DNA from 2 places in the Labrys sp. E2SS-1L genome. Region 1 is predicted to be linked to the other one. Evidence: riboswitches for the same ligand, from Rfam matches in the RefSeq annotation. Region 1 holds a riboswitch; the other holds the start of a gene.
What was found. A riboswitch is a leader RNA that binds a small molecule or an ion and turns the genes downstream of it on or off. The one in region 1 is predicted to bind S-adenosylmethionine.
Positions count from the first base shown of each region.

Region 2: it holds a riboswitch for S-adenosylmethionine, as region 1 does, so the genes downstream of both, ACIGJE_RS19130 (O-succinylhomoserine sulfhydrylase) here and metA (homoserine O-acetyltransferase MetA) in region 1, are expected to answer to the same signal.

Region 1 covers NZ_CP172712.1:3,080,307-3,085,721, reverse strand. The annotation lists gene metH (methionine synthase) at 1-1,683, shown strand, start outside; SAM riboswitch at 1,805-1,882, shown strand; gene metA (homoserine O-acetyltransferase MetA) at 1,936-2,859, shown strand; gene ACIGJE_RS14235 (YiaA/YiaB family inner membrane protein) at 3,189-3,470, opposite strand; gene ACIGJE_RS14230 (PspA/IM30 family protein) at 3,525-4,214, opposite strand; gene ACIGJE_RS14225 (TetR/AcrR family transcriptional regulator) at 4,320-4,943, shown strand; gene ACIGJE_RS14220 (alpha/beta hydrolase) at 5,012-5,415, opposite strand, start outside.
Region 2 covers NZ_CP172712.1:4,082,146-4,087,560, reverse strand. The annotation lists gene ACIGJE_RS19140 (hypothetical protein) at 76-444, opposite strand; gene ACIGJE_RS19135 (2'-deoxycytidine 5'-triphosphate deaminase) at 473-1,591, opposite strand; SAM riboswitch at 1,683-1,762, shown strand; gene ACIGJE_RS19130 (O-succinylhomoserine sulfhydrylase) at 1,799-3,007, shown strand; gene xdhC (xanthine dehydrogenase accessory protein XdhC) at 3,157-4,155, shown strand; gene ACIGJE_RS19120 (ABC transporter ATP-binding protein) at 4,263-5,415, shown strand, end outside.

The DNA of each region.
Region 1 (5,415 bases):
GCCCGGCTGGCGGCAGAGCGCCCGCTGCACGTCATCGAAGGCCCGCTGATGGCCGGCATGAACGTGGTGGGCGACCTGTTCGGCTCGGGCAAGATGTTCCTGCCCCAGGTGGTCAAGTCGGCCCGCGTGATGAAGCAGGCCGTGGCAGTGCTGCTGCCCTATATGGAAGCGGAGAAGGCGGCCAATGGCGGGCAGGTCCGCCAGAGCGCCGGCAAGGTGCTGATGGCCACCGTGAAGGGCGACGTGCACGACATCGGCAAGAACATCGTCGGCGTCGTGCTCGCCTGCAACAATTACGAGATCATCGATCTCGGCGTGATGGTCCCTTCTGCCAAGATCCTCGAAGTCGCGCGCCAGGAGAAGGTCGACATCATCGGCCTCTCCGGCCTGATCACGCCCTCGCTCGATGAAATGGTGCATGTCGCCGCGGAGATGGAGCGCGAGGGCTTCGACATTCCCTTGCTGATCGGGGGAGCCACCACCAGCCGCGTCCACACCGCCGTGAAGGTGCATCCGCGCTATGACCGTGGCCAGGCCGTCTATGTGACGGATGCGAGCCGAGCCGTCGGTGTGGTCTCCAGCCTGCTCTCGCCGACGATCAAGCCAGGCTATGTCGAGACCGTCCAGGCCGAATATGCCAAGGTCGCGGCCGCCCATGCCCGCAGCGAGGCCGACAAACTGCGCCTGCCGCTCGCCAAGGCCAGGGCCAACGCCCACAAGGTGGACTGGACCGGCTTCGTCGCCCCCAGGCCGGGCTTCCTCGGCACGCGCGTGTTCGAGAATTACGACCTCGCCGAGCTGGCGCGCTATATCGACTGGACACCCTTCTTCCAGACCTGGGAGCTCAAGGGGCGCTATCCCGCCATCCTCTCCGACGAGAAGCAGGGTGCGGCCGCTCGCCAGCTCTTCGACGATGCCCAGGCCATGCTCGCCCGCATCATCGAAGAGAAGTGGTTCCACCCCAAGGCCGTGATCGGCTTCTGGCCGGCCAATGCCGTCGGCGACGATATACATCTGTATACGGACGAGGGCCGCGGCCGGAAACTCGCCAGCCTGCACACCTTGCGCCAGCAGCTCACCAAGCGCGACGGCCGGGCCAACGTCGCCCTCTCCGATTTCGTCGCGCCTGCAACCAGCGGCCAGGGCGACTATCTCGGCGGCTTCGTGGTTACCGCCGGCATGGAAGAGGAAGCGATCGCCCATCGCTTCGAACGTGCCAATGACGACTATGGCTCGATCCTGGTCAAGGCCCTGGCCGATCGCTTCGCCGAGGCCTTCGCCGAACGCATGCATGAGCGCGTGCGCAAGGAGTTCTGGGGCTATGCGGCCGACGAGAACCTGGCCCCCGACGAACTGATCGGCGAGCCGTATCGCGGTATCCGCCCTGCCCCCGGCTATCCCGCCCAGCCCGACCATACCGAGAAGGGCACGCTGTTCCGCCTGCTCGACGCCGAGGCTCGCATCGGCGTGCAGCTGACCGAAAGCTATGCGATGTGGCCGGGCGCCTCGGTGTCCGGGCTCTATTTCGCCCATCCCGATGCCTATTATTTCGGGGTATCGAAGATCGAGCAGGACCAGGTCGAGGACTATGCGGCCCGCAAGGGCATGAGCGTGGAAGAGGTCGAGCGCTGGCTTTCGCCGGTGCTCAACTATGTGCCCGGCGTCAAGGAGGCGGCGGAATAGACCTGGGAGCGCGGGCATCCTCGCCCGCCCTTGGAAGCGCTTCGCCCTCAGGACGGCAAGAGCGGGCGAGGACGCCCGCGCTCCCAGGAACACCATTGATTTCCAATCACCGCAGGATTAACTCTTCTCCCGTGGTGATTTGGCCGGCCGGCTTGCAGCCACGTTAAACAACTCGCTAAAGGGCCGCTGGATGCATTCCATCCGTGGGCCTGCGGCATTGTTCCGGCAGGCCCAACGTCGATCGAGTGCAACATGCCTATCAAGATTCCGGATACCTTGCCCGCCTTCTCCACCCTGGTCAGCGAAGGGGTGCGGGTGATGACGGAAACCGCCGCCATCCGGCAGGACATCCGCCCGCTGCAGATAGGCCTGCTCAATTTGATGCCCAACAAGATCCGCACCGAATTGCAGATGGCGCGCCTGGTCGGGGCCACGCCGCTGCAGGTCGAACTTTCGCTGGTGCGGGTCGGCGGCCATCGCGCCAAGAACACCTCGGAAGAGCATCTGCTCGCCTTCTACGAAACCTGGGAAGAAGTACGCGAGCGCAAGTTCGACGGCTTCATCATCACCGGCGCACCGGTGGAGACCCTCCCCTTCGAGGAGGTGACCTATTGGAAGGAGCTCGAGCAGATCCTCGACTGGACCACGACCAACGTGCATTCCACGCTGAACGTGTGCTGGGGGGCGATGGCGGCCATCTGGCATTTCCATCGCATTCCCAAATATGAGCTCACGGAGAAGGCCTTCGGCGTCTACCAGCACCACAACCGCAAGCCTTCCTCGATCTATCTCAACGGCTTTTCGGACGACTTCCACATCCCCGTCTCGCGCTGGACGGAGGTGCGCGGCGAGGACGTGCGCAAGAACGCCGAGCTGGAGATCCTGATGGATTCGGACGAAACCGGCGTTTGTCTCATTCACGAGCAACAAGGCAACCGGCTCTATCTGTTCAACCATGTCGAATATGAATCGACCTCGCTGGCCGATGAATATTTTCGCGATGTCGACGCAGGCGTGCCGATCAAGCTGCCGAAGAACTACTTCCCCTATGACGACCCGTCCTTCCCGCCGCGCAATTTCTGGCGCAGCCACGCCCATCTCCTGTTCGGCAACTGGATCAACGAGATCTACCAGACGACGTCCTACGATCTGAGCGAGGTCGGCAAGGGACGCTGAGGCCTTCCGGGCACAGAGGGCACCCTGCCCATAGACGCCAACTTGAGGGTCGGGCGAGATGACCGAGCTGGAGATTATGCTCCACGTCCGAGCCCCCTCGCCCCGTTCTTACGGGGAGAGGATAGAGGTGAGGGGCTCCGCAATGCCCGGTTTTTCAAGGTTTGCGCTGCCCCTCATCTTTACCTTCTCCCCGTGAGAACGGGGCGAAGGAGCGTTTGGCGTCGCAGCTCTCGCCTTAGGTTCGCCCCTATGAGTATTTTGCCCGTTCCCTCCTCCTTCTCGCATCGCATTCAAAGAGCGCCCGAGACGCCCGCGCCCCCGGAATTCCCTCAATCCTTGGCGCGATCCATGCGCATCAGCAACTGCTCGGTCTTGGCGTCCTCGATGCGGTTGTGCAGCCGGCCGGCCTCCTGCTGGTCGCGCAGGGTCTTGGTCAGCGTCACGCAGGTCTGGATCAGCATCACCGTGCCCATGGCCAAGTAGGCCTTGATCCAGATGTCGACCGGGATGAACAGGATGCCGAGGCCGACCATGCCGGCAGCGCCCGCGAAGGCGGCATAGGTGAAGGTCATCCAGGCATTGGAGTGCTTGATCAGGTTCGGCTGTTCCATGGCATTGTCTCGATTTTCCAAGAATTGAAAGGCAGGAGTTGAAAGGATGCTGGCTCAGGCCGCCTGCGCCGCTCGCGCTTGCAGCCGCGCCAGCACGTCCTCGGCCGTCGTCCGCGTCGTGGGACCGAACCCTGCCGCTTCGAGCTTCTCGGCCGTTGCCGCCGAGCGCGCCTCGGCGTCGAGGGCCTCGAGTTCAACCTCCACATCGTCCTGATGGGCCTGCCGGTGCCTGAGGCGGGCCAGCGTCTTTTCGGCATCGGCGAGAGCCGTACCGGGCGCGGCGGCGGCGAAGCCGGACTTGAGCTTATTCACCGTCTCAGCGGCTGCAGTGATGCGCCTGCCTCGTTCGATTTCGAGAAAGCGGCGCTCGGCTGCCGCAAGCTTCGTGCGCAGCCGTCCCGCCTCTTCGGCGAATGTCGCCCGGGCGGCGGCAATCGTCGCGGCATCGTTCTCAAGATTGGCGATCTCACCAGCGGCCTCGCCCGCCAGGTCGTCACGGCCGCCGCGCAGGGCCTCGATCGCGCGATCGTCGAGATCGGCAATGCGCCGGCGCACCTCGCCGAGCCGCCGCGCCTCGGCCTTGTCCTGGGTGATGGCCACCGCCAAGGCGCGCCTTCCCTGTTCGAGGCCGGCCCGAGCATCCCGAATCTGCTGGTCCAGTATCCGCACGGCATTGCGGTCGACGAGATTGTCCTCCGCTTCTGCGGCCGCACCGCGGAACAAGGTCACGATGGTCTTGAACATCACGCTCTCCGTGTTATGAACAATGTTCACAACTCGGACGTTAACCTAACCGTGAACGGCGTTCAAGATAAATTTTGAACAATGTTCAGAGAGGAGTTGCCAGGCATGGCCAAGGCAAGTGCAAGGCGGGAAGAATTACGCGAGAAGCTGATCGAAGCGGCGGAGAAAACCATTGTCACGCAGGGCCATACGGCCTTGAAGGCGCGGGCCCTCGCCGAAGAGGTAGGCTGCGCCCTCGGCGCCATCTATACGGTCTTTCCCGATCTCGCCGCCCTCGTCCTGGCGGTGAATGCCCGCAGCTTCGCTCTGCTCAGCGCCATGCTCGGCCGAGAAGCAGAAGCTGCCGCCGCCGAAGGAGGCAGCCCTCGCGCCATCGCCAATCGCACCTTGATCGCGCTCGCCAACGGTTATCTCGACTTTGCCGCCGAGCATGGCGGGCGCTGGCATGCCCTGTTCGACTTCCGCTTGCCGGACGGCCAGGACCTGCCGGAAGACCATTTGCGCCAGCAGGATGCGCTGTTCCAGCATCTGGAAACCCCGCTCGCCGTGCTCCAGCCCGGCCTCGCTAGAGACGAACGGGCCCTGCTCGCCCGCTCCCTCTTCTCGGCCGCCCATGGCATGGTACTGCTCGGTCTGGAGGGCAAGCTGGTGCAGTTGCCCCTGCCCTATCTGCGCGAGCAGATCGCGCTGGTGGTCAGCGCCATGGGCCGGGGTCTCGAAGGCGGTTGAGACGCGATCGATAAGAATGGCTGCCATCCACTCAACAAAATCGTTCGTATATGCGCTGCCGGCAATCCCTAACGAGACTGCACCGCCCTGCCGCCGAGAGCCGAAGTAACGGCCCAGGAAAAGCCCGGCGGAATGGTGGTACGGTGGTTTCGGCCGGGCACCACCAGCGAGCGAATGGTAAGGCCTGGAAAACCGCTCGATTTGAGCTGTTTTTCGAACGTCCCGACGTCGCCGACCATGTCCTGGGTGTCGCCGCGCCGGCCCGGGTCGTAGCGGCGAATTTCGTCACCACCGACATAGATCAGGACGTTGGCCTTCAGATCGCGGTTCGCCTTGGCATATTTGGCTGCCATCGCCAGGATGGCATGATCGGCAAACCAGAAGGAAGGGCTGCCGAGAATGTAGGACTGGAAGAGGCCGGGCTCGGTCAGCAGGACGCGGGCGCCGAGGAGCCCGCCATAGGAATGTCCCC
Region 2 (5,415 bases), 1.0 Mb from region 1:
TCGTGAAGGGCGGCCCGGCGAGCCGCCCTTTTTTCTTGGCTGTTTGCCGGATGCCTCAGGTGCCTATGCCGACCTTCACTTACGCTTGGCTTGCGGTCTCACGGCAAGGAGTTCGACCTTCGCCGCGCCGCTCTTGAACTTTCGCGCGGCGCCCTCGCAGACACCGGGTCCATAAGTCTGCGGGGTCGAGGAGAACTGCTCGTTGCCCGTGACATTGGCGAGCGGGCGGTTGCGCAGGGCAACCATCGCCCGCTCGAACTTGGCCCTTTTGTCAGGCTGAATCTGAAATTGAGCGGGACAATCCCGAACGATCCGAAAGGAGAAGGCAGCAGCGCCGATTTCCTCGCAACTGAAGCCTCCGAAGCACTCCATCGCTCGCGCCTGCGCAAGCGGGAACAGCAAGAGACAAAGTGCGGCGGTGGTCGCGACGACAGAGTTCTTCATGGCACCACCCTTGCGCCGGCATCGCGACTTACCGGAAATGCTTCGACAGTTTCAGCGCCTGGCCCTGATAGTTGGAGTTGAGGCCGGCACCGTAGAGGATCTGCGGGCGCTCGAGCATGCGCTCATAGATCAGGCGCCCGACGATCTGGCCGTCCTCGACGATGAAGGGGACTTCACGCGAGCGCACTTCGAGCACGGCCCGGGCCGCTTCCATGCCATCGGGCGAATAACCGAAGCCGGGGTCGAAGAAGCCGGCGTAATGCACCCGGAACTCACCCACCAGCGGGTCGAACGGCACCATTTCGGCGGCGAATTCGGGCGGCACATGCACGGCTTCCTTGGAGGCCAGGATGTAGAACTCATCCGGGTCCAGGATCATGTCGTTCTTGCCGCGATGCGGGATCGGCTCCCAGAAATCGAGAAGATCGCAGGCCGCACGCTTGTCGACATCGATCACGGCGGTATGGCGCTTGGCGCGATAGCCGATGATGCCGTCGCCGAAGCCGGTGAGGTCGACGGAGACGGCGACGCCGCCGGCAATGTCCGGATCGGGCGAGGAGACCAGGCCCATGCGGCGCTGCAATTCGCGCAAGGCGGCATCGTCGATGCGGGCTTCGCCGCGGCGGAAACGGATCTGGCTGAGGCGCGATCCCGTCCTGACCAGCACCGGGAAGGTGCGGGGGCCGATCTCGGCATAGAGCGGGCCGTCATAACCGGCCTCGACCTGGTCGAAGGCGCGGGCATGGTCGGTGATCACGCGGGTGAAGACATCGAGGCGGCCGGTCGAGCTCTTGGGATTGGTGGAGGCGAGAACGCCATCCGGCATCTTCAGGCTTTCGAGCAACGGCACGATGTAGACGCAGCCCGTCTCCAGCACGGCGCCCTTGGTCAGGTCGATCTCGTGCAAAGCGAGGTCGGCGATGCGCTCGGCGACCGTGTTGCGCGGGCCGGGCAGGAAACTTGCCCGCATGCGATAAGCCTTGGCGCCCAGGCGCAGGTCGAGGCTGGCCGGCTGGATCTGGTCCGTGGCCAAGGGCTGCTCGATGCGGACGGCGCCCGCCTCGACCAGGCCGGCAATCGCCTGTGAGGGCAGGATGCCATGGCTATGCAGAAGGCCTGGGGAGTGCAGGAGGTTCGAGGACGGCATGGCTCTCGCTTTTTGCTGCCAGTTTTGGCGTATCTTGGTCTTGCTAGACGAAACCATGCATTGACGCCATCGGGGAGTAGGGCTACTCAACAGTCTTCGTCGTGGTGGATTTGGGCCGGCCGGCTTGCAGCCACGTAAAACAACTCGCTAAAGGGCCGTGGGAAAGAGCGCTGGCGCTCGACTTGCGGCTGTTCAGGATTGCCGCAGATGACCAAACCGTTGACTTCAGCACCTTCCACCCGGGAATTGCAGCCGGCCACCCGGCTCGTGCATGCCGGCACGCTGCGCTCGCAATATGCCGAGACCTCGGAGGCGTTGTTCCTCACCCAGGGATTCGTCTACGAAAGCGCCGAGCAGGCGGAGGCCCGTTTCAAGGGCGAGGATGCCGGCTTCATCTATAGCCGCTTCTCCAATCCCACCGTGGCGATGTTCGAGCAGCGCATGGCGGAACTGGAGGGAGCCGAAGCTGCCCGCGCCACCGCCTCCGGCATGGCGGCCGTCACCGCGACCCTGATCGGCCAGCTCAAGGCCGGCGACCATGTCGTCGCCGCCAAGGCCCTGTTCGGCTCCTGCCGCTATGTCATCGAGGAATTGTTGCCGCGCTTCGGCGTGACTTCGACTCTGGTCGATGGCACCGAGCTGGCCCAGTGGCAGGCGGCGGTTCGGCCGGAAACCAAGGTGTTCTTCCTGGAAAGCCCGACCAATCCGACACTCGAGATCCTCGACATCGAGGCCATCGCCAAGATCGCCAAGAGCGCCGGTGCCACGCTGGTGGTGGACAATGTGTTCGCCACGCCGCTGCTGCAGAGCCCGCTCAAGCTCGGCGCCGATTGCGTGGTCTATTCGGCCACCAAGCACATCGACGGGCAGGGCCGCTGTCTGGCTGGCGTGATCCTGGCGTCGGAAAAGTTCATCAACGACCACATCCATACCTATCTGCGCCAGACCGGCCCCTCGATCTCTCCCTTCAATGCCTGGGTGATGCTCAAGGGCCTGGAGACGCTGGAACTGCGGGTCGAGCGCCAGATCGCCAATGCGGTCAAGGTTGCCGATGCCCTCGCTGGCCACGCGGCCGTCGAGCGCGTGATCTATCCCTTCCGCGACGACCATCCGCAGGCCGAACTGGCGCGCCGCCAGATGAAGGCCGGCGGCACGCTGGTGACCTTCGAGGTGAAGGGCGGCAAGGCGGCGGCGTTCAAGGTCGCCAATGCCTTGAAGATCACCCGCATTTCCAACAATCTCGGCGACACCAAAAGCCTGATCACCCATCCCTCGACCACCACCCATCAGCGCTTCGAGGAAGATGCGCGCCTGGGCATGGGCATCCGCCAGGGCATGCTGCGTTTCTCCGCCGGCATCGAGAGCGCCGACGACCTGATCGCCGACTTTGCGCAGGCCCTCGACAAGGCCCTGTAATCGGGGGGCTTTAGACCAGCCTGGAAGTACCGTATCTCCCGGAGGAGCCGGGGCTGGTCTTGAAGACCAGCCCACAAATGGGCTTTGGCGCGATCATCCCGAAGCGTTATCATGCCTGTGCCAAAACCGGCATGCATGCGGGCAGAGCGATGGGGATCTTCGCGACGCTGAAGGCCATGGTCGAGCGGGACGGGCGCGCCGTGCTCGTCACCATCATGGACGTGCGCGGGTCAAGCCCACGCGAAGCAGGCACGCGTATGGCCGTGCGGGCAGACGGCGCCTTTTCCGGCACGATCGGCGGTGGCACGCTGGAATGGCAGGTGCTCGCCGAAGCGCAGGCGCTGCTTTCGGCTCGGGAGGGACGCCGCATGCGCTCCCTGGACAAGGCCCTGGGACCGGACCTCGGCCAATGCTGCGGCGGCCGGGTCAGCCTGATGCTGGAGCGTCTGGAGCGGGACGATCTCGCCTGGCTGAACGAGCTTGCGACGCCGGCGGGCGGAACCTCCATCAGCATCGGCATGCCGCATGAGCGAGGCGGCTTCATCCGTCGCCGGGCCAGCGATGCCGAGGCACAGGGGCTACCCGCCGAAACGGCCAGCCGCTTCCTGCCGGACGGGCGCCTGCTCGAAAGGCTGGATCCCACAAATCCGTCTGTCTATCTGTTCGGCGCCGGTCATGTCGGCCGGGCTCTGATCCTGGCGCTGGCGCCTCTGCCGATCGACGTGGTCTGGTGCGATGCCCGGCCCGACGCCTTCCCGAGCCATGTGCCGCAGCATGTCGTGCTCCGCCGAGATGCCGAGCCCGAGCGTATCCTGGTCGGTGCGCCTGACCATGCGCGTATCGTGGTGATGACGCATAGCCACGCGCTCGATCTTGCCATCGTTTCGTCGGCTCTGGCGGCGGATCGCTTCGCCTATGTCGGCGTGATCGGCTCACAGACCAAGCGGGCTCGCTTCGTCTCGCAATTGCGGCAGGCGGGCCTGGCGGAACGGCTGATCGAAGGCATGATCTGCCCGCTCGGAATACCCGGCATCGAAGGCAAGGAGCCGGCGGTGATAGCGGCTTCCGTCGTGGCCCAGATCTTGCAATTACCCCGTCAGGCCGGCAGCCGGATGTCGGTCCTGAAAGGCCATCGGCGTCTCGGCTAGTCCCGGTACGCCGCTGAGTTGGGGAAAAGCTACGTTACCATGCCTGAACTCTTCGCATCTGCCTTATTTGCGCCTATGAATTGGGCACGTCCATGAATGTGGCAGCAATGGCAGACGCTCACACGCCCCTGATCGAAGCGAGGGGTATCGTCAAGATCTTCGGCGCGCTGAGAGCGAATGACGGCATCGATCTGAAGATCATGCCGCATGAGATCCATGCTTTGCTGGGCGAGAACGGCGCCGGCAAGTCGACCTTCGTCAAGATTCTCTATGGCCTGCTCCAGCCCAACGAGGGGCAGCTCTTCTGGCAGGGACAGCCGATCCAGTTGCCGCGCCCGGCGGCGGCTCGCGCCGTGGGCATCGGCATGGTGTTTCAGCATTTCTCGCTGTTCGACAATCTCAGCGTCGCCGAGAATGTTGCCCTGGCCCAGCCCCCGGGCACGAAATTGCGGGATGTCGAGGAAGGCATCGCGGCGGTATCGGCGGCCTATGGCCTGCCGCTCGAACCGCGCCGGCCGGTGCATACGCTTTCGGTGGGGGAGCGGCAGCGCATCGAGATCGTGCGCTGCCTGATGCAGAACCCCAAGCTGCTCATTCTCGACGAGCCGACCTCGGTGCTGACGCCGCAGGAGGCCGACCAGCTCTTTCTCACCCTCGAACGCATCACCGGCGAGGGGAGGGCGGTGCTCTACATTTCCCACCGGCTGGAGGAGGTGAAGCGCCTGTGCCAGACGGCGACCGTGCTGCGCCACGGCAAATTGGTGGCGACCTGCGACCCGCGCAGGGAAACCGCCGCCAGCCTGGCACGCATGATGGTGGGCGCCGACGTCGCCATGGTCGAGCATGGCCGCCTGGCCAACCGCAACGGCCCCGTGCGCCTGGCGCTGAAGGGGCTGAATCTTCAGGCCGAGGACCTGCATGGCACGACGCTGAAGGAGATTACGCTAAATGCCCGGGGCGGCGAGATTCTCGCCATTGCCGGTGTGGCAGGCAATGGCCAGAGCGAACTCTTCGCGGCCATCTCCGGCGAGAGGACGGTGGCCCCCGAGGCGGTGGCTGTCGACGGCAAGCCCGTCGGTGCGCTCGGCGTCACCGAGCGCCGGCGCTTGCGCGCCGCCTTCGTGCCGGAAGAACGGCTCGGCCATGCGGCGGCGCCGCGCATGACCCTCTCCCAGAATGCGCTGCTGACCGGCCATGCCGCCAGTGGGCTGGTGTCTTACGGCATGGTCGACATGCGCAAGGCCTCGGCCGAGGCAACCA